Regions from separate parts of the Mesorhizobium sp. J8 genome, predicted to be linked through region 1. Evidence: riboswitches for the same ligand, from Rfam matches in the RefSeq annotation. Region 1 holds a riboswitch; each other region holds the start of a gene.
What was found. A riboswitch is a leader RNA that binds a small molecule or an ion and turns the genes downstream of it on or off. The one in region 1 is predicted to bind thiamine pyrophosphate.
Positions count from the first base shown of each region.

Region 2: another riboswitch for thiamine pyrophosphate. It lies ahead of thiC (phosphomethylpyrimidine synthase ThiC); the one in region 1 lies ahead of thiC (phosphomethylpyrimidine synthase ThiC).
Region 3: another riboswitch for thiamine pyrophosphate. It lies ahead of thiB (thiamine ABC transporter substrate binding subunit); the one in region 1 lies ahead of thiC (phosphomethylpyrimidine synthase ThiC).

Region 1 is NZ_AP024109.1:1,681,169-1,691,228, forward strand. Features, by position in the region: gene MJ8_RS07615 (hydroxymethylpyrimidine/phosphomethylpyrimidine kinase) at 836-1,603, opposite strand; gene MJ8_RS07620 (thiamine phosphate synthase) at 1,594-2,199, opposite strand; gene MJ8_RS07625 (thiazole synthase) at 2,196-2,969, opposite strand; gene thiS (sulfur carrier protein ThiS) at 2,973-3,170, opposite strand; gene thiO (glycine oxidase ThiO) at 3,139-4,146, opposite strand; gene thiC (phosphomethylpyrimidine synthase ThiC) at 4,150-6,009, opposite strand; TPP riboswitch at 6,114-6,230, opposite strand; gene MJ8_RS07645 (porin) at 6,852-8,015, opposite strand; gene hemN (oxygen-independent coproporphyrinogen III oxidase) at 9,133-10,060, shown strand, end outside.
Region 2 is NZ_AP024109.1:4,232,974-4,243,033, forward strand. Features, by position in the region: gene MJ8_RS20365 (thiamine phosphate synthase) at 1-596, opposite strand, end outside; gene MJ8_RS20370 (thiazole synthase) at 593-1,366, opposite strand; gene thiS (sulfur carrier protein ThiS) at 1,370-1,567, opposite strand; gene thiO (glycine oxidase ThiO) at 1,536-2,543, opposite strand; gene thiC (phosphomethylpyrimidine synthase ThiC) at 2,547-4,385, opposite strand; TPP riboswitch at 4,488-4,604, opposite strand; one part of gene MJ8_RS20390 (IS630 family transposase) at 4,713-5,324, opposite strand; one part of gene MJ8_RS20390 (IS630 family transposase) at 5,326-5,661, opposite strand; gene MJ8_RS20395 (FkbM family methyltransferase) at 5,752-6,504, opposite strand; gene MJ8_RS20400 (hypothetical protein) at 6,501-7,733, opposite strand; gene MJ8_RS20405 (aspartate aminotransferase family protein) at 7,746-9,221, opposite strand; gene MJ8_RS20410 (NAD-dependent epimerase/dehydratase family protein) at 9,244-10,060, opposite strand, start outside.
Region 3 is NZ_AP024109.1:6,260,399-6,270,458, reverse strand. Features, by position in the region: gene MJ8_RS30000 (hypothetical protein) at 1-1,457, shown strand, start outside; gene MJ8_RS29995 (ABC-F family ATP-binding cassette domain-containing protein) at 1,586-3,400, opposite strand; gene MJ8_RS29990 (thiamine diphosphokinase) at 3,402-4,049, opposite strand; TPP riboswitch at 4,188-4,293, shown strand; gene thiB (thiamine ABC transporter substrate binding subunit) at 4,336-5,346, shown strand; gene thiP (thiamine/thiamine pyrophosphate ABC transporter permease) at 5,583-7,196, shown strand; gene thiQ (thiamine ABC transporter ATP-binding protein) at 7,193-7,975, shown strand; gene MJ8_RS29970 (M48 family metalloprotease) at 8,128-9,594, shown strand; gene MJ8_RS29965 (caspase family protein) at 9,667-10,060, opposite strand, start outside.

The DNA of each region.
Region 1 (10,060 bases):
GAACTGATCTATGGATCCTCCGAAGACTGGAGTTTGCCGACTTCAGGCTAGTGGCGTCATCGGATTCATCCGTGAGCCCATCTCTTGATACGAGAAAGAAGCAAAACTAAGTCGGCATGGACGCGCGATGCTGACGCCGCAGCGTTTGCCTGTCTTACGTGAAAGGCTGGTCAGCCTGCTCGCAAGATCCATAGGGCGGGTTTCTCTAACTCATCGATAGCAGCGGAATTTTGAATTATCGCCTGAGACTCGGTGCCTCAGTACGGGGTCACAATGCCTTGGCGGAAGGTGAGGGGCTTTGCCCCGAGCTCTGACAGAGGCGCGGTCTTCCGAGGTTCAGTGTGCGCGCGCCTGCCCCGCTGATCCTTATCCGCCAGCCCTCATTCTCGGCGAAGCGAAGCGGTTCAGGAAACCTGAGTTCCAGATAAAGAGAGGTGGGACTACTACTTGGCCGGATTGCGAAATGGCGCCCCCGGTGGCGCCAGACCCTTGCCCGCAAACCCGGTGCAGGAGCCTCCGGTTGAATCCTTCGGCAGCGCGCTTGGCCAAGCTCTCCTTGAACCAAGGTTTCACCGCCATTTCCCCGATGACCAGGCGACGCTGGAGGCTTGCGTGCTGTAAGTGAACAGCTCGCGACCAGCCTGCAGCGGCCTTTAGCCGAGAGCGACGACCTTTATCTCCAGCCATAGGGTGCTTGGCTCCTGCCGATTATTGTCCGCTTAACCGAGGATCATTCACCGAATACCAGCCAGCGCCACAAAAGCGGTCAGGATCCAGATGCTTTCGTCACGAGGCACCGGCCGCGAACATGATCCTCAAGGCGAAGCACGGGCGACTATCGCGAGTCCGATCCAGCTTTCGAAATCTTCTCGAAAATAAGCCGCTTGCCTTCGCTCACGCTCTCCTCGAGCGACTTCTCACCGGCCAGATGCGCGGCTATCGCGCTCGCCAGCATGCAGCCCGTCCCGCGCATCGATCCTGCAAGCCTGGGCACGTCGAAGCGGATGGACTCCTGTCCGGAGCTCAACAGGACGTCCGTTGATCTGGGTCCCGTCGTATGGCCGCCCTTGATGAGCAGCGCCTGCGGCCCGGCCGCAAGCAATCGTTCTCCCTGCCGCAGCGCATCATCGTCGTCCACGGCCAGATCCGAGTCGGTCAGGATCGCCAGCTCGACGAGATTTGGCGTGACAAGACGGCAAAGCGGCATGAGATCGCGCTTCAAGACTCCGACCGCCCCCGGTTCCAGCAGTTGCCTGCCCGACGAGGAAGCCAGCACCGGATCGAGGACTGCCGGTATCCGCGGATTTTCGCGCAGTACGGCGGCAACCGCCGCGATGACACGTCCCGTCGAAAGCATGCCGATCTTTATCGCCGACACGCTGTTGGCCCGCAGCGCCGCGCGCATCTGATCGGCGACCAGGCCGGGCTGCATATGGTGGACTGCCGTGACTGATTGGTGTGTCTGCACCGTCACGGCGGTAACGGCAAGACAGGTCCGCAGGCCGATCGAGGAAATCGTCTCGATGTCGCGCGCGATCCCGGCGCCTCCGCTGGAATCCGATCCGCCGACGACAAGCACATGCGGGTCTCGGTTCAGCGCCATCGCGCCGTCTTTCCGATCCAGTCCCTGGTGCGCGCCTCGGGATCCGGGTTCAGCGTTATGTCCGTCACCACCGCGGCGCTGTCGGCGCCGGCCTCGAAGACGCCGTCGAGCCGCTCGGGATTGAGGCCGCCGATGGCGACCAGCGGAATGGGTGCGACAGCGTCCTTCCACGCGCGAACCCTTTCGAGCCCCTGCGGCGCCCATTTCATCTTCTTCAGGATGGTCGGATAGACGGGACCCAGCGCGACGTAGTCGGGCCTGGCTGCCAGGGCGGTTGCCAGTTCGGCATGATCGTGGGTGCTCAGTCCGAGCCTGATGCCGGACGCCCGTATCTCCGGGAGGTTGGCGGCCTGCAGATCCTCCTGGCCGAGATGGACGAAGTTGCAGCGCTCCTCGATCGCCAGCCGCCAATGATCGTTGACGATGAGCTGGCAGTCGTGTCTTGCGCACAAGGCCTTTGCCTTGCGGATTTCCGCGCGCAGCCTGTCCTCGTCCTTGTCCTTGATGCGAAGCTGCACCAACCTGACGCCGAGCGGCACCAGCCGCTCGATCCAGGCCGCGCTGTCGACGATCAGGTAGAAGGGATCGAGCTTCATGAAAAAACCGCCCTGCCGATTGTAGGCGTCGATGGCACGGCGACGTCGCGCGGCTCGAGCAGTCCCGAACCATACGCTTCCCGACCGGCATCGACCGCCTTGCTGAAAGCCCGCGCCATGCCCACTGGATCGGCAGCCTTGGCGACCGCCGTGTTGAGGAGCACGGCGTCAAAACCGAGCTCCATGACGGTTGCCGCGTGCGACGGCCGCCCGAGCCCCGCATCCACGATCAGCGGAACGCCGGGGAAACGCCCGCGCAACGAGCGCAGCGCCATGATGTTGACCGGTCCGAGCGCCGAACCGATCGGCGCGCACCACGGCATCAGCACCTTGCAGCCCGCCTCGAGCAGCCGCTCCGCGACGACGAGGTCGTCGGTGGTATAGGGGAATACGCTGAAGCCGTCTTCGCACAGGATGCGTGCCGCCTCGACTAGGCCGAACACATCGGGCTGCAGCGTGTCGTGGTTGCCGATCACTTCGAGCTTGATCCAGGACGTGCCGAAGACCTCGCGCGCCATCTTCGCGGTCGTCACGGCTTCCTTGACCGAATGGCAGCCGGCGGTGTTGGGCAGCACCCTCACTCCGAGCGAGCGGATCAGCGACCAGAATTGTTCGCCGGCCCTGCCGCCAGCCATTTCCCGGCGCAGCGAGACGGTGACCACCGAAGTGCCAGACGACTTGACCGCATCGGCAAGGATCGCCGGCGAAGGGTATTGGGCGGTGCCCAGTAGCAGGCGCGAGGCAAGCTTTGTCCCGAGAAGATCGAACATCGGCTAACCTCCCTGCATGGGCGACAGGATTTCGATCCGATCACCGTCATTCAGCCGGAATTCCGCCCGTTCGGCCGCAGGCACCACGTCGCCGTTCAGCGCGGTGGCGAGCCAGCCGCCCTCATAGTCGAGCTCCCTCAAAAGGGCGTCGAGCGTCGTAGCCTTGGCCTCAAGCGCTTCGCCGTTGACGATCAGCTTCATTGTCAGACTCCAGATTGGCAGATGAATTGAAGAGAAGGCTGGCAGCCTGATCGGCCATGGCCGGTGAAAGCAGGAAACCGTGCCGGTAGAGACCGTTGACCGTGATCGTGCCATCCTTCCGACGCATCACGCGCGGCAGATTGTCGGGATAGGCAGGACGTACGCCCACCCCTGTCTCGACGATTTCGGCCTCGCCGAACGCCGGATGGACCGCGTAGGCCGCATTGAGGAGTTCCATCAGCGAACGGGCGGTGATCGGTCCGTCGTGGTCGCTTTCGATCATGGTCGCGCCGACCATGAAGTGATGATCGGCCCGCGGCACGATATAGATCGGGTGGCGCGGATGGAGGAGACGCACTGGCCGGGCCAGCGAGACCTCGCACGTGTGGAGGAGCAGCATTTCACCGCGCACCCCGCGTAAATCGTCGTCGGTTCGCGCGATGCCCGTGCAGTCGATCACCTGATCAAAGCCGGAAAGCGCAGCCTCGCCCGCCTCGAAAAGAAAGACGACGCCCATCGCTCGCAGTTCGCCGGCGAGGGCCTCGAGCGCCCGGCGGGGATCGAGGTGGGCTTCGCCGACAAAGAACAGGCCCTGGCGAAAGCGGCCGGCAAGGTCGGGTTCGAGGGCGGCAATCGTTTCCTCGTTGACGGACTCATAGGCACGCGTTCGAGCCGCAAAGCGGGCAAGCTCGAAGGCGTCGCGCGCATGGGCAACGACGAGAGTGCCTGCCCTTGTCACCAGCCCGGGCAGTGTCCTTTCCCACCAGTCGGCCGAGGTTTTGCCGAGGGTGACAACCGCCTCCTCCGCGCTTTCGCGTTCGCACCAAGGGGCGAGCATGCCGCCAGCCAGCCAGGAGGCATTGCCGCCGATCTGGCTCCGGATTTCGGCAACCGTGACGGACGCACCCCGCGCGGCCAATTCATGGGCGACGGTGAGACCTGCCACACCGGCACCTTTAACAAGAATGCGGCGCATGGCTCAGCGCGCCCCCCGATCTTCCTTCGCCCGGTCTTCGTGCGATAGGGCCTGTTTCTCCGCCCCGGGCGTTTCGACCGGCATGTAGAGATCGCCGCCGGCGCGGTATTTCTCCGCCATCGCCGCCATCCCCTCTTTCTGCGCCTCGGCCCGGATGTCATGGGAGATGCGCATGGAGCAGAATTTCGGTCCGCACATGGAGCAGAAATGCGCCACCTTGTGCGCTTCCTTGGGCAGGGTCTCGTCGTGGAACTCGCGCGCCGTTTCTGGATCGAGCGACAGGTTGAACTGATCCTCCCAGCGGAACTCGAACCGCGCCCGCGACAGCGCGTCGTCGCGGGCCTTTGCCGCCGGATGCCCCTTGGCGAGGTCTGCGGCATGAGCGGCGATCTTATAGGTGATGACACCGGTCTTGACGTCGTTGCGGTCTGGCAGGCCGAGATGTTCCTTCGGCGTCACGTAGCAGAGCATGGCCGTGCCGAACCAGCCGATCATGGCGGCGCCGATGCCGGACGTGATGTGATCGTAGCCCGGCGCGATGTCCGTGGTCAGCGGGCCGAGGGTGTAAAACGGCGCCTCGCCGCAGACGGCAAGCTGCTTGTCCATATTCTGTTTGATCTTGTGCATGGGCACATGGCCGGGGCCCTCGATCATCACCTGGCAGTCCTTTGCCCAGGCGATCTTCGTCAGTTCGCCAAGCGTTTCCAGCTCGGCGAATTGCGCTTTGTCGTTGGCATCCGCGATCGAGCCGGGGCGAAGGCCGTCGCCGAGCGAGAAGGAGACGTCATAGGCTCTGGCGATGTCGCAGATTTCCTCGAAATGCTCGTAAAGGAAGCTCTCCCGGTGATGGTGCAGGCACCATTTGGCCATGATCGACCCGCCGCGCGAGACGATGCCCGTGACCCGGTCAACGGTCAGCGGGATGTAGTGCAGCCGCACGCCGGCATGGATGGTGAAATAGTCCACGCCCTGCTCGGCCTGCTCGATCAGCGTGTCGCGGTAAACCTCCCAGCTGAGGTCCTCGGCGATGCCTCCGACCTTCTCCAGCGCCTGGTAGAGCGGCACGGTGCCGATCGGCACCGGGGAATTGCGCACGATCCATTCGCGGATGTTGTGGATGTTGCGGCCGGTCGACAGGTCCATGACCGTATCGGCGCCCCAGCGGATCGCCCAGACCATCTTTTCGACCTCTTCGGCCATCGACGAGGTGACGGCGGAGTTGCCGATATTGGCGTTGATCTTCACCAGGAAATTGCGGCCGATGATCATCGGCTCGCTCTCGGGATGATTGATGTTGGCGGGGATGATCGCGCGGCCCCGCGCCACCTCGTCGCGCACGAATTCCGGCGTGACGAAATCCGGGATCGATGCGCCGAACGCCTCGCCGTCCTGTTGCAGCCTGCCGCGCAAGATCTCGCGGCCGAGGTTTTCGCGGATGGCGACGAATTCCATCTCGGGCGTGATGATCCCGGCGCGCGCATAGGCAAGCTGCGTCACCGCCTTGCCGGCCTTGGCCCGCAGCGGACGGTTGCGGACAGGAAATTCCGGCGTCAGCCGTTCGCCTGTCGCAAATCCGTTGTCCTCCGGCCTGACGTGGCGGCCGTCATAGGCTTCGATATCGCCGCGCGCGGCGGTCCAGTCCCGGCGAAGCCGGGCAAGTCCCTTTTCAATGTTCGTTTCGATCGCGGGATCGGTGTACGGGCCCGACGGGTCATAGACCGTCACCGGCGGCTCGCCGGCTGTCGGGTGCACGCTGATCTCGCGCATCGGCACCCTGATCTGCGGATGGATAGTGCCGGTCTTGTGGATCTTCCGCGAGGCGGGCAGCGATCCCGTCGAAACGGTGGGGGTCAAGGCATTCATTTGAGGCTCCTTTGCTCAGCTGCATTGGAGACCCAGTTCTGTGCCGGAAGGATGTAGGACGCTTTGGTCTGCCTGCTCGACACAGGTCTTCGGGCATGTAGTCCCGCAAAGCGCTTGCACCGTCCCTACGCCAGTATGAACTGGATCAGGTTCAACGGGTCACTGCGCCGCGAAAGCCAGCAGTATCTCAGCCCCTTGCCGGGACTCCCCTGGTGAATGCTTCAAGTTGAACGGGCTGTCCTCCTGTTGTCAAGCGCATATGCCGGCGGCGACCGGCGCGATCGATTTAAACGTCAGTGGAAAAACGCGCCCAAGTGACGGCGACAAATCACTCCCGGCACAAACCGCAGGGATAACGAAATTGCCAGACCGTCGGAAAGAAGCTCGATCGCATGATGATCACCCCGTCAATCGGCACCAAAGGTTTTCACATCACATCGGTGGGCTGCGCCGCATTCGGCCGACCAAAAAGTATGAAAAATGGTCCTGCTGCCTGAAAATTGATTCTGGCCGGACACGCTTCCGAAATCGGATACTCAAGCACGCTGGAATGTCGATCGCAAAGCATTCCGCTATCGATTCAAGAAAACCACTTCAGATACAAATGCGGCGGGCACCGCATGTTATATAATGGCCCCGCTTATCGGCGCGAACGACCTGCGCTGCGCGATGCGGAAATCCTCACCCCGACCACCAGTCTCTTCGCGACCAGCCCGGACCGGCGGGATGAACGGCTATCGGCTCAAGGATCTGGCGCTACGAAGGCGGTGCTTTGTGTGGGCAGTCGCTCATGGCCTCGGTTTCGCACAATCGGGCCGCTGAGATGCAACTTTTTTCATCCGCTAGAACGAGCGTTGGAAACGCAGTATGCCGCCGACGCTGTTCTTTTTGTCCGCCTTAGTCCAGTTAACCTTGGAAGGGTCCGCCATGCCGACGCCGAAGTCGCCGCAGCGGTCATAGTCGACTTCGGCTGTAACCGTGAAATCTGGAACGAGCGTATAGGCGACATTCATAGCGACGCCATAGTTCTTGAGCTGATCACCCGAGACCTGAAGATTGAACGAAGTCGTCTCGTTGAACTTGTAAGTGGCGCCAGCCCAGAAAGCCCAGTTGCCGCCCCAAATTTTATAGAAGCCGCGACCATGAGCGTCGATTGCGTTAGCGGAATCATCATTGAGCTTGCCAATGGAGCCGAAACCCAACATTCCGAATAGGGACAGATCGTCGGTGACATTAAGGTCGACGCGGACCTTACTGGCTACCGCTTTGTAATTGCTATCATAAGCAACAACCCCGGTGATCGCGCCCCAGTGTTGTGTGTATTTCACACCGCCGACTACGTGTGGAACGTAGCTGTCGATTGTGCCGGCCGCGCCTTTGCCTTCTTCAAGCGAGACCACGGCTGAAAATCCGTTAGCGGCATCGAAGTAGTACTGGACGACGTTGGTTTCGAACTCACCATAGGGAACGAGCAGCTGATTGAGCACGTTGCCAGGATAGCCGATAAACATATCGAATGCCGACCAGTCCTTGCCAACTCGGAAGTCACCAAGCTGAATCCAGGCGAATGTCAAGCTGAGGTCTTTGTTGATGGCATAGTTTTGACTGTCCGGACCCGGATAAGCATTGCGGTTTCCAAAGTCCATATGCGTCTCGGTATAGGTCTTCAACGTGCCGAGCTCGGTTTCCTGATTGGTCCAGGTCTTCAGCGCGAAGCGGGCATTCTTTTGCCAAGTAGCGTTGGTGCTGCCGTCGTCGTGGTCGGTTGCCTTTGCGCCTTCCAAAGAGCCGACGTCACCTAAGCCGATGTCGTAGCGGATGTAACCGCCGACGCGCAGGCATGTTTCGGTGCCTGGGATATAAAAATAGCCTGCGCCATAGACGTCGCAGATCTTGACGTATTCTCCCGCGTCTGGCTCGGCGACGATGATCGCGTCGACGGCGCGGGCGTCGGAAACTGCGAGCAGGGTCGCAGCTGAGCCGAGAAGAAGGCCCATTGTGTTCATTCTTGATCTCCGTTCAAAGGCAAAAAAATGGCAGGACGCCAAAAGCGAACCTGGCCCCCCCGGACTAACAACGACGAGCACGGCGCTGCGCCTCTTCCGGTCTGACGAGCCCGGCACGAGATGGTCCAAGAACAAAGGCGATGGTGACTAAGTCATATTCTGAAATAATAAGCCGCTGTGCCTATGTTACTTTCTGCAATACCGCATGAGAAATTCAGCATTTCAGAGCCAATCGCCACAGTCATTTCCGCCAGTTGTGGGCAACCTCACAACGGCTTCCAGAGCTGACTGCGCAAATGACGTGCCATCTAGGCGACGCAGCTGCGATTTGACGCTCAATGTGCTGGCGGACCTTGGTTTGCGCTCCCTTCCTGTTTGCCCTGGAGATCGAGCCGAGCAAGAAAAGGAAATGTTTTCGATATGGTTCGTGTGTTCGATACGCGACAGGTTTCGTTCAATGGCGACAGCATTTGTTTGCTGAGCGCCTCGACATCGAGAGACCATGCGGCCGCACCGCTCGGTATATCGGGCCGGGTGCGCACGACGCCGACATAATAGTCACGAGCGAGACCGGGCATGCTATCCTTGCAGCTTGGCCCGGGCGGCGAGCGTCATCGTTAGGCCGGAGACCACCGTCGGCGAGGCGAAGCTGGTCAGCTTCCGTTGCAATCTTTCGATGGGGAACGACGAGATCGGCAGCGACGGTGTCGGATCAAGCAACTGCGGGGATTTCGAACTGCTCGGCGATCGAAGAATTAGGGATGAAAGCAACCCACGCCGACCCTCGCGCATCACGTGAACCATTTCGATGTCGGACCCGCCTTGAAGCAACCGACGACGTGAAAGCGAGCAATAGCTGCATCCGAGCCTTTAACCACCGGTGGTTTTGCTCGATGGACTATCCAGGAACCGGTTCCGGCAAATCGAATGGCTCAGCTATCAGCGGGGTCGACCCTGCAATCGACGTGTCGTTCGTCCGTGGTGGTCCTCAAAGGCGCCGAAGTTGCCGACGAATAAGCGGCGGTTGGCGTAACATCGTCGAACGGACTGACATAGCGCAAGGACGGAGGAACGCGCAGCGGTAAGGATGGCAGTTATCAGCATAGGACGGTAACTGTTGCAGACCTCAACACTGACAAGATATCGCCAGGCCCGCCTGCCTTGGTACACCATCTATCCGACAGTTCCGGACTTCTCTGAGGCGGTCGGCGCCGAGGCTTATAAGGAATGGCTCAGGAAACTGCCGGCTGACGATCCGGTGTCACTCTATCTCCACGTTCCGTTCTGCCGATCCAGGTGCTGGTATTGTGGCTTCCCTACCGCCATCGCCCGCCATAATGCGCCGATCCTCAATTATCTGGCGATGCTGCGTGAGGAGATCCGTTTGGTCTCGGAGCAGGCGCCACAGGCGCTACCCGTGAAAGACGTGCATTTCGGCGGCGGAACGCCGACACTCATTGGGTCAGCCGAGTTCCTCGCTTTGATGAAATTCCTGCGACGCCGCTTCGCTCTCGATAAGACAGCTACGATCGCCGTCGAGATCGATCCACGCACATTCACGGGGGAGATGGCCGAAGCTTTAGGAGAAGCTGGCGTGACTCGCGCGAGCCTCGGCGTCCAGACCTTCGATCCCATCGTTCAAAAGGCGATCAACCGGGTCCAGAGCGTGGAGCAGACGGCGGCTGCCGTCGAAATGCTGCGCCGGCACGGAGTAAGCCGCATTAACTTCGACCTTATGTTCAGTCTCCCGCATCAAACGGTGCAATCCTGCGTCGAGACCGCGAGGGCGGCAGTCGCCATGCGGCCCAACCGGCTTGCGGTGTTCTGCTACTCGCACATTCCGGCCCTTATAGAGAACCAGCGCCTCATCGAGGAAGCATCTCTTCCGGATAGCGAAGCTCGCGCCGAACAGGATGCAGCCGTGGCCGTGACCCTGATTGCCGCCGGCTATCGCGAGATCGGGCTCGACCATTTCGCGTTGCCGGACGACGAGCTCGCGCTTGGTCAGAAAACCGGGCGCCTGCGGCGCAACTCCCTCGGTTACT
Region 2 (10,060 bases), 2.6 Mb from region 1:
GGGTCAGTCTTTTCGATCCATTCTCTCGTACGCGCCTCGGGATCCGGGTTCAGCGTTATGTCCGTCACCACCGCGGCACTGTCGGCGCCGGCTCCGAAAACTCCATCGAGCCGTTCCGGATTGAGGCCGCCGATGGCGACCAGCGGAATGGGTGCGACGGCGTCCTTCCAGACGCGAACCCTTTCGAGTCCCTGCGGCGCCCATTTCATCGTCTTCAGGATGGTCGGATAGACCGGACCAAGCGCGACGTAGTCGGGCCTGGCTGCCATGGCCGTTTCCAGTTCGGCATGGTCGTGCGTGCTCAGCCCGAGCCTGACGCCGGCCTCCCGTATCTGAGGCAGGCTGGCCGTTTGCAGATCCTCCTGGCCGAGATGGACGAAGTCGCAGCCCTCCTCGATCGCCAGGCGCCAATGATCGTTGACGATGAGCTGGCAATCGTGTCGTGCACACAAGGCTTTCGCCTTGCGCATCTCCACGCGCAGCCCGTCCTCGTCCATGTCCTTGATGCGCAGTTGGACCAGCCTGACGCCAAGCGGCACCAGCCGCTCGATCCAGGCGGCGCTGTCGACGATCAAGTAGAAGGGATCGAGCTTCATGAGAAAACCGCCCTGCCGATTGTGGGCGTCGATGGCACGGCGACGTCGCGCGGCTCGAGCAGCCCCGAACAGAAGGCTTCGCGGCCAGCATCGACCGCCTTGCTGAAAGCGCGCGCCATGCCCACCGGATCGGCAGCCTTGGCGACCGCCGTGTTGAGGAGCACGGCGTCGAAGCCGAGTTCCATGACGGTTGCCGCGTGCGACGGGCGTCCGAGACCCGCATCGACGATCAACGGAACGTCGGGGAAGTGCCCGCGCATTGAACGCAGCGCCATTATGTTGACCGGCCCGAGCGCCGAACCGATCGGCGCGCACCACGGCATCAGCACCTTGCAACCGGCCCCCAGCAGTCGTTCGGCGACGACAAGGTCATCGGTGGTATAGGGGAATACGTCGAAACCGTCCTCGCAAAGGATGCGTGCGGCCTCGACCAGGCCGAACACGTCGGGCTGCAGCGTGTCGTGGTTGCCGATCACTTCGAGCTTGATCCACGACGTGCCAAAGATCTCGCGGGCCATCTTCGCGGTCGTCACCGCTTCCTTGACGGAGTGGCAGCCGGCAGTGTTGGGCAGCACCCTCACACCGAGCGAGCGGATCAGCGACCAGAATTGCTCGCCGCCCCTGCCGCCAATCATTTCACGGCGCAGCGAGGCCGTCACCACCGAGGTGCCCGACGCCTTAACCGCTTCGGCGAGCACCGTCGGGGAAGGATATTGTGCGGTGCCCAGCAGCAGACGCGAGGTCAGTTTTGTCCCGAAAAGATCGAACATCGGCTAGCCTCCCTGCATGGGCGACAGGATTTCGATCCGATCGCCCTCGCTCAACTGGAATTCCGGCCGTTTGGCCGCGGGCACGACATCGCCGTTCAGCGCGGTGGCGAGCCAGCCGCCCTCATAGTCCAGCTCCTTCAAAAGGGCGTCGAGCGTCGCCGCCTTGGCTTCAAGCGCTTTGCCGTTGACGATCAGCTTCATTTTCAGACTCCAGGTCGGCGGATGAATTGAAGAAGAGGTCGGCAGCCTGCCTGGCCATGGCCGGTGAGAGCAGGAAACCGTGCCGGTAAAGGCCGTTGATCGTGATCGCGCCGTCCTTCCGATGCGTCACCCGCGGCAGATTGTCGGGATAGGCAGGACGAACGCCCGCGCCCGTCTCGACGATCTCGGCCTCACCGAACGCCGGATGAAGTGCGTAGGCCGCATTGAGAAGTTCCATCAGCGAACGGACGGTAATCGGCCCGTCATGGTCGCTTTCGATCATGGTCGCGCCGACCATGAACTGATGATCGGTGCGCGGCACGACATAGATCGGATGACGCGGATGGAGCAGACGCACCGGCCGCGCGAGCGAGACCTCACGCGTGCGGAGGATCAGCATTTCGCCACGCACGCTGCGCAAATCGTGGTCAGCCCGCGCCATGCCCGTGCAATCGATCACCTGATCAAAGCCGGAAGGAGCGATCTCGCCCCTATCGAGGAGGAAGACGACGCCCATCGCGCGCAGTTTGCCGGCCAACGCTTCCAGAACCCGGCGCGGATCGAGATGGGCTTCCCCGGCAAAGAACAACCCCTGGCGGAAGCGACCGGCAAGATCGGGCTCAAGGGCCGCAAGCGCCTCTTCGCCGACGGACTCGCAATTGCGCGTGCGAGCCGCAAAACGGGCAAGCTCGGAGGCATCGCGCGCATGGGCGACGACGAGGGTGCCGGCCTTCGTCACGAGCCCGGGCACTGTGGTATCCCACCACTCAGCGGAGGTTCTGCCGAGCGTGACAACCGCCTCTTCCGCGCTTTCGCGTTCGCACCAGGGGGCCAGCATACCGCCGGCAAGCCAGGAGGCCTTGCCGCCTATCTGGCCCCTGATTTCAACAACCGTGACCGACGCAGCCCGCGCGGCCAATTCATGGGCGACGGTGAGGCCTGCCACACCGGCGCCTTTGACAAGGACACGGCGCATGGCTCAGCGCGACTCCCGATCGTCCCGCGCCGAAGCCCGTTCCTCCGGCGCTTCGACCGGCATATAGAGATCGCCGCCTGCGCGGTATTTCTCAGCCATCGCCGCCATCCCCTCCTTTTGCGCTTCCGCGCGAATGTCGTGGGAGATGCGCATGGAGCAGAATTTCGGTCCGCACATCGAGCAGAAATGCGCGACTTTATGCGCCTCCTTGGGCAACGTCTCGTCGTGGAACAAGCGCGCCGTCTCGGGATCGAGCGACAGGTTGAACTGGTCTTCCCATCGGAACTCGAACCGCGCCCGCGACAGCGCGTCGTCGCGGATCTTCGCCGCCGGGTGCCCTTTGGCGAGATCGGCTGCATGCGCCGCTATTCTGTAAGTGATCACCCCGGTCTTGACGTCATTGCGATCCGGCAGGCCGAGATGTTCCTTCGGCGTCACATAGCAGAGCATGGCTGTGCCGAACCAGCCGATCATGGCGGCGCCGATGCCGGAGGTGATGTGGTCGTAGCCGGGCGCGATGTCCGTGGTCAGCGGCCCAAGCGTGTAGAAAGGCGCCTCGCCGCAGACGGCAAGCTGCTTGTCCATGTTCTGCTTGATCTTGTGCATGGGGACATGGCCCGGGCCTTCGATCATCACCTGGCAGTCCTTTGCCCAGGCGATCTTGGTCAGTTCGCCAAGCGTCTCCAGCTCGGCGAACTGTGCTTTGTCGTTGGCATCGGCGATCGAGCCGGGGCGAAGACCGTCGCCGAGTGAGAAGGAGACGTCATAAGCCCGGGCGATGTCGCAGATTTCCTCGAAATGCTCGTAGAGGAAACTCTCCTTGTGGTGATGCAGGCACCACTTGGCCATGATCGAGCCGCCGCGTGACACGATGCCGGTGACCCGGTCGACGGTGAGCGGGATGTAGTGCAGCCGCACGCCGGCGTGGATGGTGAAATAGTCGACGCCCTGCTCGGCCTGTTCGATCAGCGTGTCGCGATAGACCTCCCAACTCAGGTCCTCGGCAACGCCGCCCACTTTCTCCAGCGCCTGATAGAGCGGCACCGTGCCGATCGGCACCGGCGCATTGCGCACGATCCATTCGCGGATGTTGTGGATATTGCGGCCGGTCGACAGGTCCATGACCGTGTCCGCGCCCCAGCGAATCGCCCAGACCATCTTTTCGACCTCTTCGGCCATCGAGGAGGTGACGGCGGAATTGCCGATATTGGCATTGATCTTCACCAGGAAATTGCGGCCGATGATCATCGGCTCGCTCTCTGGATGGTTGATGTTGGCGGGAATGATCGCGCGGCCGCGCGCCACCTCGTCGCGCACGAATTCCGGCGTGACGAAGTCCGGTATCGACGCGCCGAACGCTTCCCCATCCTGTTGCAACCTGCTCCGCAGCATCTCGCGGCCAAGATTCTCGCGGATGGCCACGAATTCCATCTCGGGCGTGATGATCCCGGCGCGCGCATAGGCAAGCTGCGTCACCGCCTTGCCGGCTTTCGCCCGCGCCGGACGGTTGCGCACAGGAAATTCAGGCGTCAGCCGTTCGCCTGTCGCAAATCCGTTGTCCTCGGGCCTGATGTGGCGGCCGTCATAGGCTTCGATATCGCCGCGTGCGGCGATCCAGTCCTGACGAAGGCGGGCCAGACCCTTCTCGATATCCGTTTCGATCGCGGGGTCGGTATAGGGGCCCGACGGATCGTAGACTGTCACCGGGGGCTCGCCGGCGGTCGGGTGCACCGAAATCTCGCGCATGGGCACCCTGATCTGCGGATGGAGGATGCCGGATTTGTGGATCTTGCGCGAAGCGGGCAGCGGCCCGGTCGACACGGTTGGGGTCAAGGCATTCATTTGAGGCTCCTTTGCTCGTTGCATTGGAGACCCAGTTCTGTGCCGGAAGGATGAAAAGACGCTTCGGTCACCTGCTTGAACAGGTCTTCGGGCATGAACTCCCGCAAAGCGCTTGCACCGTCCCTACGCCAGTATGAACTGGATCAGGTTCAACGGGTCACTGCGCCGCGAAAGCCAGCAGTATCTCAGCCCCTTGCCGGGACTCCCCTGGTGAATGGCTTAGGTTGAACGGGCCGGCGCCGTCTTGTCAAGCACGTTCGGCCCCGGATGGCAGATCGGGTTCGGTTGCCGCCGTGGCGACCGGTTGGCGATGGACGCTAGAGTCTTTCATGTTTTGACGGAAGCGTATCCGGCGTTTTCGAAGTAGTTCTTGCATTCGGCTGCCTCGATGGCTTCGACGAGGTGGCCGATGTGTCGCCAAGTGTCCTCGACGGTGCGTTTCTGCGCCTGGCGCATCCAGTGCTTGATCTTGGCGAAGGCCTGCTCGATCGGATTGAGGTCCGGTGAGTAGGGCGGCAGGTACCAGAGCCTGGCGCCAGCGGCTTTGATCATCTGCCTGATGGCCGCCGACTTATGGCTGCCCAGGTTGTCCATGATGACGATGTCGCCGGGCTTCAGCACGGTGATGAGCTGCTGCTCGACATAGGCGCGGAAGCATTGGCCGTTGATCGGTCCGTCGAAGACGCAAGGTGCCGCGAGCCGATCACAGCGCAGCGCGCCGAGGAAAGTCAGCGTGCGCCAATGACCATGTGGAGCCAGGCCGCGCAGCCGCTTGCCCTTCGGCCCCCAGCCGCGCAGGGGAGCCATGTTGGTCTTGATCCAGGTCTCATCGATGAAGACCAGGCATTGGGGATCGAGGCCGGCCTGCCAGGATCGCCATCGCTGGCGCCGACGGGCAATATCGGCACGTGCCTGCTCAAGGGCGAACAGCGTTTTTTTTGAAGCTTAGCCCTTCGCGGCGCAGGAACTGCCACACCGCATTGTGCGAGACCTTGACCCCGCGCGCGGCCAACTCGTCCTTCAGCCGATGTAGCGACAGATCAGAGGTCTGGTTGATCCGCTCCACGATGAAGGCTCGATGCGGTTCCAGAACCCGCTTACGGTGGCCACCCATCTTGCCCGGCGCCACCGAGCCGGTTGCCTGATGACGCTGCAACAATTTCACGGCTGTCGAATTTGCGATACCGAACCGCTTGGCGGCCGACCGGCGGCTCTCGCCACTCAAAACCGCCGCAACAACCCGCTCGCGTAAATCATCGGAAAGAGGTCGAACCATCAGATGCTGGCCTCCTATCCAGCCAGCATCTTGAATCACAAATCAGGCCGAGCGGGAATCCCCTACGATTCAATCAAGCTATGAAACGCTCTAGGTGAAAGCCCAGATGTCCTCGGCCTGGAAGCCTACCTGGTAGCCGGCGGTCTTGAGCTTCACCACGACCTGGCCGATCTCGGCGGCCGGCAGCGCGCCGACCTCGATCTTGATCATGCCGGGGCGGTAGCGCTTGAGGTCGAGCTGCTCGAACACCATCCAGTCGGCGCCCTCGCAGTCGACCAGGAAGGCGTCGATATGGGCAATGCCGTTGCGGTCGAGCAGCGCCTGCAAGGTCTCCGACGGCACTTCGATGTCCTTCAGATGCGGCGCGAACTTGTTGAAGTTGGCATCGGCCTCGCCCCAGGCGTTCTTCCCCGACATCAGATTGGTTTCGGTGACCGATGAGCAGCCGATGAACTCGATCGGCAGTGTGCCGGCTTCGAGCGCCGCGGCATCGAAGGTGTGGACCGTGATCGTGCCCTTGGTCCTGGTCACCGCCACCGGCTCGATGACGAAGCGCGTCGTATCCGGGTAATTGGCGCGCAGCCGCTTCTGATTGTAGGGGATCGGCTCGACCAGCACGGCGCGCGCGCCCGCAATGCGGTGCAGCCAGGGCGTCACGTCGTCGAACAGCGCGCCGTCGCAGGCGCCGACATTGACCATCTGGAACGGCCGGCCGCCAAAACGTGCTCTGAGCGCCGCCTTGGCCAGGAACTTCGTGCCGTGCAGCGCCGGCCCGCGGTCGAGCAGGCCGGTCGGCAGACCGAGCGACAGAAGAACGCGCGCGAATGTGGATAGCGAGCTCATGACTTGTCTCCGGAAATGACCTGCAGCGCCGCGCGGCGCCCGCCCTGGCTTGCCGCCGTCCACAGCGCCGTCAGCGGCGCGGCCAGCAGCAGGAAGGGCGGCAGGAGATTGGGGAAGTAGATGCGGGTGTCGTGGATCGGGAAGACGGCGAATTTCGCCAGCACCCCGAGCACCAGCGCCGCCAGCAGGATGCCGCCGCGCCGGTCGAGCCGGAAGCCGGCATGGTGCAAGCCGAACCAGCCGGCCAGTGCCAGCACCGACACGCCGACCCAGCTGTTGACGCTGATCGCGCGCACCAGTGAGGCGACGAAGGCCTTGAGATACGCCGCCACCGAGAACGGCGGCTCGAACCCGTCCATATTGTAGTGCTGCTCGATGCTGGAGAACCAAAGATGCGGCCACCAGCCGGGATGCTGGGCCCAATGCGAAATGGCGAAATAGGCAATGAAGGATGCCGCGAAGCCGGTTAGAGCGCCCCAAGCCCTCTCGCGGAAAGCGACGAGCAGCACCGCGAAAATGGCGAGGAAAACGATGTTGTCGGGTCTGACCATGAAGGCCAGGAACAGCACGACCGCCGTCGCCGCCTCGCGCTTGCGCACATAGGTGAAGGTTCCGCCGAGGAACAGCGCCGAGCAGAGAAGGTCCGGCGTCGAGGCGCGCGCCGCATCGCCGAAATCGGCCATGATCAGGATCGCGCCGAGGACCGGCGCCAGCGCCAGCGCGCCTTCCGCGCGCAGCCAGGTGAGCGTGATGGCGCCGAGCAGCAGCACCGAGAATACCTGCACCAGCCGCATCGCCTCGACAGGCGAGACGACATGGCTGAGGCTGGACAGGATTTCGGCGTAGAGGAACTTGATCCGATACATGCCGAGCAGCGAATGGAAATCGGCGGCATTCTCCGCCATGTGGCTGCGGAAGCCGCCGCCATCGTCGGTCAGGGTTTTGTAGTCAGCGGCCGACACTCCGGTCTTGACCGTGCTGTAGGCATAGTCGTGCAGAGCCTGCGGATCGGGATAGGCGCCTTCCTCGGCGATCGCAAGATAGGGCAGCATGTCCCAGTTGGCGTCGGGCATGAACCAGGCGGTCGCGGCGGTAAGCAGGATATAGAGCGAAAACGCAATCGCCCCGATCGTTGCGGCCCACCGCGCATTAATCCCCTCGCCCCACGCCAGGCCGGCGCCGGTCAGCCGTTCCAGCGGATTGGTCGGAGCGGACGGCCTGGTCAGCATGCTCGGCGACCCCTACTTGCCGACCTGGCTTTTCACGAAATCCTTCACGATCGCAACGATGCCGCGCGACAGCAGGCTGTCGAAGGCATCGACGAAGCGGTCGACATGCTCGGGTCGGCAGATCAGCGGCGGCTCGAGCCGGATGACGTTGCGGTTGTACTCGGTGAAGGCGACGAGCACGTCATAGTCGCGCAGCAAGAGCGAGCCGACGAAGCCCGAGAGCGAACCCTTCAGCTTGTCGTCGAGCACGCTCACGACCGGGCGCAGCACCATCGGCAGGGTCTGCGAGAAATCATGGAACTCAAGCCCGATCATGAAACCCTTGCCGCGCACATCCTTGATGATCTTTGGATATTTTTCCTTCAGCGCCTGCAGCCGCTGCAGCAGGTATTCGCCGGTCGAGGCAGCGTTGTCGATCAGCCCCTCGTCATAGAGCACGTTGATGCCCTCGATCGCGGTGACGCAGGCCTCGCCCATGCCGCCGAAAGTGGCCATGGCATGGATCATCGCCGTCTTCGGCGTGCCATAGGCTTTCATATAGACGTCGCGCCTGGCGATCATGGCGCCGACCGCCGCCTTGCCGGCGCCGAGCGACTTGGCCAGCGCCGTCACGTCGGGCACGACGCCGTAGTGCTCGAAGGCGTAGAAGCGGCCGGAGCGGCCATAGCCGCACTGCACCTCGTCGGCGACCCACAACACGCCATGTTGATCGCACAGCGCGCGCAGCTTCTGCCAGTACTGCGCCTCTGCCTGGATGATACCCCCACCACCCTGGATGGTTTCCAGCACGATGACACCGATCTCAGGATCGCTCTTGAACAGGCGCTCGACGGCGTCGATGTCGGCGAAGGGAACGCGCACGACATTATCCGCCACCTTGAAGTCGGCGCGGTAGAGCTGCCCGTCGGTGATCGCCAGCACGCCCTTTGTCTTGCCGTGGAAGGAATTCTCCGCATAGACAATCTTCGGCCGCTTCGGGCCTGCGGCGCGCTCGGCAAGCTTCACCGCCGCTTCCATGGCTTCCGAGCCGGACGAGCCCAGAAACACCATGTCGAGGTCGCCGGGCGAGCATTTGGCGATGTTGTGCGCGAGGGCCGCCGCATATTGCGACATGAAGGCGATCGCGATCTCCTGGCGCTTCTCCTCCTGGAACTTCTTGCGGGCTTCCAGGATGCGCGGATGGTTGTGGCCAAAGGCCAGCGAACCGAAGCCGCCGAAGAAGTCGAGGATCTTGCGGCCGTTCTGGTCGATATAGAACATGCCCTCGGCGCGCTCGATCTTGACCTTGTGGAAGCCGAGCAGCTTCATGAAATGCAACTGCCCGGGATTGAGATGCGCCTTGAACAGGTCGGTGATGCGGGCGACGTCCATCGCCTTGGCCTCTTCGACGCCGATCAGGTCGGGCTTGGCGATGGAAGCGGGCGAAAGCGCCGGGGCATCGACCAGCGTGCGCGCGGCTGTCTGTTCCGGCTTGGCCATGACGGTCATCTGAAAAATCTCCCCTTCGCGCCTATTCGGCGGGCACATGTTTCGCGGCGACGGCGTGGCCGCCCTTCTTGGCGCGGTATTCGCTGTAGGCGGCGATCAGCATGTCCTCGTCGCGGTATTGCGGCACCCAGCCGAGCTGGCGCTCTGCCTTGGACACGTCGAGCACGCATTCCTCGTCGGCGATCAGATACTGCTCCGGATCCATGATCGGCATGTTCAACAGGTCGAGCAGGTCGAGCGTGCGCTTGACCGCCCAGCCGGGCGTCGGCAGCAGGATCGACTTCGAGCCGGCATGGCGAATGAGATCGCCGAGCAGCTTCTTCACCGGCGGCGGATTGAGCGAGCCGAGATTATAGGCTTCGTTCGGCACGCCGGCTTTCCAGGCAGCGCGGGCGGCTTCGGCGCAGTCGAACACCGAGATGAACTGATAGGGGTTCCTGCCCGAGCCGATCATCGGCACCGGAAGATTCCAGTCGATCAGCTTGAACAGCTTTTCCAGGATGCCGAGCCGTCCGGGCCCAATGATCAAACGCGGCCTGAACAGCGAGATCGACATGCCGCGCTTGCGCCATTCGGCGGCGAGCTCCTCGGTCTTCAGCTTCGACAGGCCATACTCGCCGAGCGGCGAGACCGGATGGTCCTCGGTCATCGGCAGCACCACAGTGTGGCCGTAGATCATGTCGGTCGTATAGTGGACCAGCTTCGAGGCGCCGGCCTTGTCCATCGCCTGGATGATGTGCTCGGTGCCGTGGAAATTCACCGGGAAGAAGAAGTCGTGCCGCTTGGCGCGCACCTGGATCGGCGAGAGCATCTTGGCCGACAGATTGTAGACCACGTCG
Region 3 (10,060 bases), 2.1 Mb from region 1:
ATCCGTTCAAATCCGAACCGTTCAAGCCGCCGGCCCCGCCCGCCAGGACGGAACCGAGCTGGCAAAGCGCGCCGAAGGCGGAGCCCGCGCCGCCAAACCCTGTGAAGGCCGAGCCGGCCTGGCAGAATACGGCAAGGACCGAGCCAAGCTGGCAGCCTGCGCCGAAGGCGGAACCTGCCTGGCAGAAGGCGGCGCCACCGATGCCGTCGCCGCGTGAAGATGATGTCGGCCTGGCGGGGATGGACAATGCCGACGATGGCGGCGACGTCTTTGCCAATGACGAGCAGCCGGCGGCCGACACTTTTCAGCGCCTGCGGCCGCAGCCGCAGCAGCGCAAGCGCGGCTATGGCGGCTTGATCGCCGCCGTCATCGCGCTCCTGGTGCTGGCGGGCGGCGGCTACGGCGTATGGCTGAACAAGAATGCGTTCGGCTCGCTCTTCGGCCTTGGCGGCGGCAGCAAGACGGTCTCGACCGAGCCGCTGGTGAAGCCGGCTCCGGCCAAGCCCGCCACCGAGACGGCCGCGGCGCCGGCCCCCGCCGGCGCCAGCGAGCCTGCCGAGACGACCAAGTTCACGCAGCGCCTGACGCCCGAAGGCAAGGAGACCGATCCCGGTCCCGCCGGCGGGCAGGCCACGATCGGCGAAGGCGAATCGGTCGCGGCGCTGACGTCGCGGCCGCCGGCTGCGCCGGCAACGACCCCGCCCGCTGCGGCTACGCAAACGCCTGGGGCGCCTGCGGCGGGAACAACGCCGGCGGCGCCGGCGACCGCCGCGGCCAATCCGACCCCGCCGGCGGCCGGAACCGCACCGCCCGCGGCTGGCGCTACGCCGCCCGCCGCCGGAGCAACGCCGCCGGCCGCAGGCACGACGCCATCCGCGCCGGCGGCAGCCGAGGCGACCGTGCCGGTCGGGCAGAAGGCGATCTTCTATGAGGAGCGCACCAGCACTCAGCAGGGCACGGCCGAGCCCGGCAGCATCGTCTGGTCGCTAGTGCAGGAATCGCCCGGCGGCGACCTGCCGCCGGAGCCGGCGATTCGCGCCGAGGCGACGATCCCGGGCAAGAATATCCAGCTGCGCATGACGATCCGGCGCAACACCGACCAGACCCTGCCCGCCAGCCACATCATCGAGATGATCTTCCTGACGCCTGAAGGGTTTGACGGCGGCGGCGTCGACAACATCCTGCGCATCGCCATGAAGAGCTCCGAGCAGGATGCCGGCAGCCCGCTGATCGGCATTCCAGCCAAGATCGCCGACGGCTTCTTCCTCGTCGCGCTGAACGATACCAAGGCCGACGAGGACGCCAATCTGACGCTGCTCAGGGGGCAAGACTGGATCGACGTGCCCGTGGTCTACAAGACCGGACGGCGCGCGTTGCTCACCATGGAAAAGGGCATCCCGGGCGAGAAAGTGTTCGACGAGGCGCTGAAGGCCTGGGCTGCGAAGACGTCGGGGTGAGGTGGAAGCGGCTTAAAGCGCGTCGCAATTGACTGGCTGGCGGTTTGCGTTCGTCGCGATCTTGCGCCTGGCGTCACCTTGATATGCGCATACTTTATGCGCATCAGTGCGTCGGCGCAATGACGATGCTACCCCTCCATCTCCTCCCGCAGCATCTCCAGCTCCAGCCACTCTTCCTCGAGCGCGGCAAGCGTCGTGCGCTCCTTGTCGAGCGCGGCGATGGTCTTCTGGAAAGAGACCGGATCGCGTTCGTAGAAGGACGGGTCGGCGATGTTGTTTTCCAGCCGCGAGATCGAGGCCGTCACTGCTTCGATCTTCTTCGGCAGGGAGTCCAGCGCGAATTTCTGCTTGAACGAGAGCTTTCTTGCCGGGCCCTTTTGCACTGTCTGGTCGGCTTTCGGCGAAGTTTCGGTCGCCTCGGCCTTCGACCTTGCCTTGCGGTCTGCCAGCTTCGAGCCGCCGCGCTGCTCCAGCATGTCTGAATAGCCGCCGGCATATTCGATCCAGCGGCCGTTGCCCTCCGGCGCGATCACGCTGGTGACGGTGCGGTCGAGGAAGTCGCGATCGTGGCTGACCAGGATCACCGTTCCGGCAAAGCCCGCGACCAGTTCCTGCAAAAGCTCCAGGGTCTCCATGTCGAGATCGTTGGTCGGCTCGTCGAGCACCAGAAGGTTCGCCGGCCGAGCCAGCACGCGGGCGAGCAGCAGCCGCGCGCGCTCGCCGCCCGAAAGCTCGCGCACCGGCGTGCGCGCCTGCTCCGGCTTGAACAGGAAATCCTTCATGTAGGAGACGACGTGGCGCTGCTCGCCGTTGACGAGCAGGTTCTCGCCGCGCCCGTCGGTCAGGTAATGCGCCAGCGTCTCCTGCGGGTCGACGGCCTCGCGCTTCTGGTCGAGCGTCGCGATCTCCAGGTTGACGCCGAGCCGCACGCTGCCGGCGTCCGGTGCGAGTTCGCCGGTCAGCATCTTCAGCAGCGTCGTCTTGCCGGCGCCGTTCGGGCCGACCAGGCCGACGCGGTCGCCGCGCTGGATGCGGGTCGAGAAACCCTTCACCACGGCCAAGTCGCCAAAACTCTTGTCGATACCCTTGGCCTCAATCACCAGCTTGCCGGATTCGGCAGCGTCGCTTGCCACCATGGTGGCGGTGCCTTCGGCGCCGCGATGGCTGCGGAAGCGCTGGCGCATGGTCTGCAATTCGCCGAGGCGGCGCATGTTGCGCTTGCGCCTGGCGGTCACGCCGTAGCGCAGCCAATGCTCCTCGCGCACGATCTGGCGGCCGAGCTTGTGCTGCTCGCGCTCTTCTTCTTCCAGCACCTGGTCGCGCCACTCCTCGAAATGCGCGAAGCCCTTGTCCAGCCGCCGCGTCTGGCCGCGATCGAGCCAGACGGTGGCGCGGGTGACACGTTCGAGAAAGCGGCGGTCGTGCGAGATGAGGATAACGGCGGAAGAGGTGCGGGCAAGCTCCTCTTCCAGCCATTCGATCACGGAAAGATCGAGATGGTTGGTCGGCTCGTCGAGCAACAGAATGTCCGGCTCGGGCGCCATGACGCGGGCAAGTGCGGCGCGCCGTGCCTCGCCGCCGGACAGGTCGTTCGGACGCTCCTCGCCGGTAAGGCCGAGATGTTCCATCAGATAGGTGGCGCGATGCGGATCGTCGGCCGGACCGAGGCCGGCTTCGACATAGGCGCGCACCGTAGCGAAGCCTTCCATGTCCGGCATCTGCGGCAGGTAGCGGACCGTGGCCGAAGGCTGGCGGAAAACCTCGCCATCTTGCGGCTCGATCATGCCGGCGGCGATTTTGAGCAGTGTCGACTTGCCCGAGCCGTTGCGGCCGACCAAAGCGATCTTCTCGCCGGCGGATGCGCTGAGCGCCGCGCCGTCGAGCAGCGGGGTGCCGCCGAAGGTCAGTTTAATGCCGTCGAGATTGAGGAGTGGCGGCGCCATGTCAGCTTTCTGGAAGAGGATAGGGGTGGGCCAGAAGCAGCGCCCGGCCGCGCTCCAGCGCGATGCCGAGCCGCCCTTTGACCTCGTTTGATATAGTGAGCGAGGAGCCGAACGCCACCTCGACGCTGTCGAGCGGCCATTTGGCACCGGTCACCGTCAGGCCAGAGAGATCGGAGAAACCGAGCACGGAGAACAAAGTACCATCGGCATAGTCGAAACCGGCTGCTTTCCCTGACAGGATGGGGGCGCCTTCCTGCGCGCCGCTGGTCAGCAAGACCTTGGTGCCGGTCTCAGCCAGACGCACAGCCAGCGCAAGATGCAGAAAGGCATGGTCGGCGCGTTTGCCGCCGAAGGCGCCGGCCAGCACGAGGTTCGTGGCGCCGCGCTTGAGCGCTTCCGCTATGGCAAGCTCGCCGTCGGTCATGTCCTTCTCGGCCGGAAAGACTTTTCGCGGAACGGCGGCCAGTTCATCGGGCAGGTTGGGCGGCACGGAGTCGAAATCGCCGACCCAGAGTTCGGGAACGAGCCCAAGCATGCGGGCATGGCCGATGCCGGCGTCGGCGGCAATGACGCGCGAGCCGGCGATCTGGCGTTCGAGCCGGGGCGTACGGAAAAGCTCGCCGCCAAGCAGGATGGTGAATGTGCCCATGGCCGTCGCCCTTACCAGCCCTCCAAGCGAAACGGAAGCCGGATGGGCCGCGCTTCGGGTGCGAGTCTTGCCCAGGAACATTAGCTGCCCCCGGCAAACTTCCGCTTGCGCGCCGCTGCCGCCCGCCGTATCTCTCGAAACGCTCTAACGGGGTGCCGGACGTGATCCGGCTGAGAGGCAGTCAAGCCAACCCGCTGAACCTGATCCGGTTTGTACCGGCGGAGGGATTAGACGTCTCGGACATCCGGCGCCTCAATTCCTTGTCACTCGAACGAAGGAGGCGCCGATGCGCGCAGTGCTGTGCAATCTCATTCTCGCAACCGGTCTTGTTTCGCTTCTGGCCGGCGTCGCGCCCGCCGAGGCCAAGGACAAGCTCACCGTCTACACCTATGAGAGCTTCACCGCCGACTGGGGTCCCGGTCCGGCCGTCAAGAAGGAGTTCGAAGCCGAATGCGGCTGCGACCTCGAATTCGTCTCGGTGGCCGACGGCGTGGCGCTGCTCAACCGCGTCAAGCTGGAAGGCGCCGGCACCAAGGCCGATATCGTGCTCGGCCTCGACACCAATCTGACGGCGGATGCCAAGGCGAGCGGCCTGTTCGCGCCGCATGGCGAGGTGTCGGGCATCAACGTGCCCGGCGGCTGGAGCGACGACACTTTCGTGCCCTTCGACTATGGCTATTTCGCCGTCGTCTATGACACTGAGAAGCTCAAAGTTCCGCCGAAGAGCCTGAAGGAACTGGTCGAAGGCGCCGGCACGGACAAGATCGTCATCCAGGATCCGCGCACCTCGACGCCCGGCCTTGGGCTGCTCTTGTGGGTGAAATCGGTCTATGGCGACAAGGCGCCGGAGGCCTGGGCCAAGCTCAAGACCAAAGTGCTGACGGTGACGCCGGGCTGGAGCGAGGCCTATGGGCTGTTCACCAAGGGCGAGGCGCCGATGGTGCTCTCCTACACCACCTCGCCGGCCTACCACATGGTGGCCGAGAACACCGAGCGCTATCAGGCGGCATCGTTCGAGGAAGGCGAATACCTGCAGATCGAGGTGGCCGGTATCACGACGGCCGGCGCGAAGAATCCGCTGGCGCAGAAATTCATCGCCTTCATGACCGGGCCGAAGTTCCAGGACGTCATTCCGGAGACCAACTGGATGTTCCCGGTCGGCAAGACCGACAAGCCGCTCAATCCGGCCTTCGACAGACTGGTGAAGCCGACCAAGACCCTGCTGTTCAGCCCGGAAGAAGTGGCGGCCAACCGCAAGGCCTGGGTGGATGAGTGGCTGGCGGTGATGAGCAAGTAGGCTTTGAGGCCAATCGCGTGAGATGACCGCTTTACGGCGCCCCCCTCTGTCCTGCCGGACATTGCCCCCACAAGGGGGGAGATTGGCTTTCATCGGCGATTTCGCTAGCCGCCGACGTAGGAAAGAGCGGGGCGTCAAAACTGCCAATCTCCCCCCTGGAGGGGGAGATGTGCGGCAAGACAGAGGGGGGCGCGAAGGAACGCGGCATGCGTTAACTCGAACCCAAATGGTGCAGCGTGCACCCTGCGCGTGACTCCCGCGTCACCGCCGGCCTCATCGCGCTTGCGGCCATAACGCTGCTCATCGGCGGCGCCTTCGCCGGCCTCATCCTCGAGGGCGCGCGGGATCTCTCCGGCGCCGCCGCCTTCGACGGCTACCTGCTGCGCGTCGCCCGCTTCACACTTTGGCAGGCGCTGCTGTCGACGCTGTTGTCGGTCGCGCCGGCGCTGCTCGTGGCGCGCGCCCTGTCCCGGCATCCAGCCTTTCCCGGCCGCCGACTGATCCTGCAACTTTTCACCGTGCCGCTGGCTCTGCCGGCGATCGTCGCCGCGCTCGGCATCTTGGCGCTCTACGGCCGCGCCGGATTTTTTGCCGGCATCTTCGCCGGGCTTGGCGGCGGAGGGTGGCCGGGCATATACGGCCTCTCCGGCATCCTGATCGCGCATGTCTTCTTCAACCTGCCTCTGGCGACGCGCCTGTACCTGGAGGCGTTGGGCACGATTCCCGCCGACCGGTGGCGGCTGGCGAGCCAACTCGGCATGGGCGCCCGGCCGGCCTTCCGGCTGATCGAATGGCCGGCGCTGCGCGCAGCTTTGCCGGGCGTCGCCGGACTGGTCTTCATGCTCTGCGTCACCTCCTTCACCATCGTGCTGACGCTGGGCGGCGGTCCGGCCGCGACGACGCTGGAGGTCGCCATCTACCAGGCGTTGCGCTTCGATTTCGATCCCGCGCGCGCCGTGGTGCTGACGCTGATGCAGATCGCGCTGACCTTCATCGTGGTCGTCGCCCTCACGCGGCTCGGCGCCAACACGGTCGGCGACGCCAATCTACCGGTGGCGCCGCGCCGCTACCTTTCGGTGAGCCGCATGGAGAGCATGCTGAATGCCAGCCTAATCATGCTGGCCCTGCTGTTCGTCGCCGGACCGATGGCGGCGACGGTGTTCTCAGGCCTCGGGGCCGATCTCGGCCGATTGGCGGGCGAGGAAGCGGTGCGCCGCGCGACCCTCACCAGCGCGGGCCTCGGCTTGCTTGCGGCGCTGCTCAGCGTGATCTTGTCGCTGGCGTTGATCGCGGCGCGGCGCTCGCTGGCCCTGCGGCGCCGGGCAGGCGGCGCCATGGGCCTGCTCGAGCATGCCGCCGACACCGGAGCCGGATTCGTGCTCGTCGTGCCGCCGATCGTGCTCGGCGCCGGCTGGTTCCTGGCGCTGCGCAACATCACCGATGTCTTCGCCGTCGCGCCGGTCATGGTCGTCGCCGTGAACGCGGTGATGGCGATGCCCTTCGTCATCCGCGCCATTCGCCCGGCCTATGATGCGGCGAGCGAGCGCCATGAGCGGCTTTGCCTTGCGCTCGGCATATCCGGCTGGACCCGGCTCAGCCTGATCGACTGGCCGTCGCTGCGGCGGCCGCTCGCCACCGGCTTCGCCTTCGCCATGGCGCTGTCGCTCGGCGATCTCGGCGTGATCGCGTTGTTCGGCAGCGATTCCGTGCAGACCTTGCCCTATCTGCTTTTGGCGCGCATGGGCAGTTACCGGACCGCCGACGCCGCGGGACTCGCCTTGCTGCTCGGCCTCGTTTGCCTGATGTTGGTCGTCGTTGCCGACCGGCTGGGGCGGGAAGGAAAGTCATGACGACGAGCACCGACGGCTCGCAAAAGGGCCTCGCCGTCGCGCTGGACGGCGTCTCGTTCAGCTATGGCGAGTCTTCCTTCCGCTTCGATGCCGAATTCGCTGCCGGCAGGATCACCGCCATCATGGGACCGAGCGGCTCCGGCAAGTCGACGCTGCTCAATCTGATAGCCGGCTTCGAAACACTCGACGCGGGCAAGGTGCTGATCGGCGGCATCGATGTCGGCAACGCGCCGCCCTCGGCGCGACCGGTGTCAATGGTGTTCCAGGAAAACAACCTCTTCGCGCATCTTTCCGTCGAGGCCAATGTCGGGCTCGGCCGCTCGCCGTCGCTGAAACTCGGTGACGCCGACCGCATTGCCGTCGCCGACGCGCTGGCGCGTGTGGGCCTGGCGGGCAAGGAAAAGCGGCTGCCGCGCGAGCTTTCCGGCGGCGAGCGGCAGCGCGTGGCGCTGGCAAGGGTGCTGCTGCGCGACCGGCCGGTCCTGCTGCTCGATGAGCCCTTCGCATCGCTCGGCCCGGCGCTGCGCGAGGACATGCTCGACCTTGTCGCCGGCATCCATGCCGAGCGCGAAATGACGGTGCTGTTCGTCACACATCAGCCGGAAGATGCGCGCCGCATCGGCCAGGAGGTGGCCTTTCTCGATGAAGGCACGATCGCGGCGGCCGGGCCGGCCGACGATTTCTTCGGCCGGTCTGGACCGGATGCATTCCGGCGCTATATCGGCGATCGAGGCGGCACCGTTGCCGGATCACAACATATTGCCCGGAAGCGGACATAATTTATGGCCAAACCGGCAACGGGCGATCCGGCGTTTCCTTGCCTTGTCCGGGGGAGTGTGGCTAGGTCCGGCCATGCTGGTCCGGCTGGGCCGTGATTTGCCGAAAGATTGGAAAGGAAGCCGACCTGTCGACCGGCGCTGAGAAAGTGTGGATGAGGCCCCTGGCGCGATTTTTCGCTCTGGCGAGCGTCGCCGTGCTGGCGAGCTGCCAGATGTTCACGCCGCCGGACGTGCAAGAGAGCGGCTTCCAGCCTTCCGACAAGCCGATCACCGTCGACAATGTCGTCGCCAACGCCAAGCTCGCCGAAATGGCGAAAGCCCAGCATCCGCGGATTCTCGCCACCTATGGCGGCGAGTATTCCGATCCGAAGCTGGAACGTATGGTGGCCAAGGTCGTCGGCAATCTCACCGTGGTGTCGGCCAACCCGACCCAGACCTACCGCATCACCATCCTCAATTCGCCCAACGTCAACGCCTTCGCGCTGCCGGGCGGCTACCTCTATGTGACGCGCGGCCTGCTGGCGCTCGCCAACGATTCCTCCGAGCTTGCCGCGGTCATCGCGCATGAAATGGGCCACGTCACCGCGAATCATGGCCTGCAGCGGCAGCAGCTCGAGGCCGAGGAAGGCCTGGCGACCAAGGTCGTCTCCGACGTGCTCGGCGACAGCCCGACCGCCAAGGCGGCGCTGATCCGCGGCAAGCTGAGGCTCGCGCAATTCTCGCGCAATCAGGAACTCCAGGCCGACGCCATCGGCATCAAGTCGATCGGCGAGGCGGGCTACGATCCTTATGCCGCGGGCCGCTTCCTGCAGTCGATGTCGGCTTACACGGATTTCCGCTCGGTCAGCGGCGCCACCGACGCCAGCCTCGACTTCCTGGCGACGCACCCCAACACGCCGCAGCGTATCGAGCTGGCGCAGCGGCTTGCGCGCAACTTCGGCCCGCCCGGCGTCGGCACGCGCGATCGCGACGCGTTCCTCGCCGGCATAGACGGCCTGCTTTACGGCGATACGCCGGAAGAAGGCTATGTGCGCGGCCAGACCTTCATGCACCCCAATCTCGGCGTTTCCTTCACTGTGCCGGACGGCTTCGTCATCGACAATTCGGCGGCCGCCGTCACCGCGACCGGACCGGGCGACATCGCCATCCGCTTCGACGGCGTGGCGATCGACAAGTCGGTCTCGCTCACCGATTACATCCGCAGCGGTTGGGTGGCGGGGCTCGAGGACGCCAGCGTGCGCCAGGAGACGGTCAACGGCAACGAGGCGGCGATGGCGCATGCCACCGCGCAAGGCTGGCAGTTCGACATCGCGGTGATCCGCGCCGGCGGGCAGGTCTACAGGCTGCTGACGGCGGCGCCATCGGCCAGCACGGCGCTGGATTCGGTCGCACGCTCGGTCAGCGGCTCCTTCCGCGTTCTCAGCCCGGCCGAGAAGGCGGCGCTCAAGCCGCTGCATATCCGGGTCGTCACCGTCCAGGCCGGCCAGACGATGGGCTCGCTCGCCGCGCAAATGGTCGGCGTCGACCGCAAGCTCGACTTGTTCCGGGTGCTCAACGCGATGTCGCCGGGCGCCAGCGTATCGGCCGGCGACAAGGTCAAGATCGTCACCGACAGGTAGGGACCTGCGGGTTCAGCCCGACCGAGCGTCGTCGGATATTTGAGCAATCGCTCGGCCGGGGAGCAGCTGTCGTCACAAGCCGTCGCTACTGGTGTCGCCACCTTCGCCGCCGCCGGTATTGCCACGGCTGGTGGGACCAGCGCCTTGGTTACCGCCACTCCAGGATGTCCTGCCGGTTCCCGTCGGCCCCGGCTTGACCTTTGGTGCTCCCGGAATTGTCCGTGTGGTGGTCTTCGGTTTCGACACGGGCACGCGAACCACCTTTATCTTCGTGATGACCTTCGGGGCCTTGCACGCCATGACCACCGGGGTGTTACGCGCGGTGGGCACGGCAAGGCCCAGGATGCCCATCGAGTACACGTCCTGACGCTCCATGCCGGCCTTCAGGAAAGCCAGGGCGCGGTCCGGGTCGGCGGGCACGCCGTTGCGCCCTTCCTTGAAGATCATCGCAAGGTCCTTCATGGCA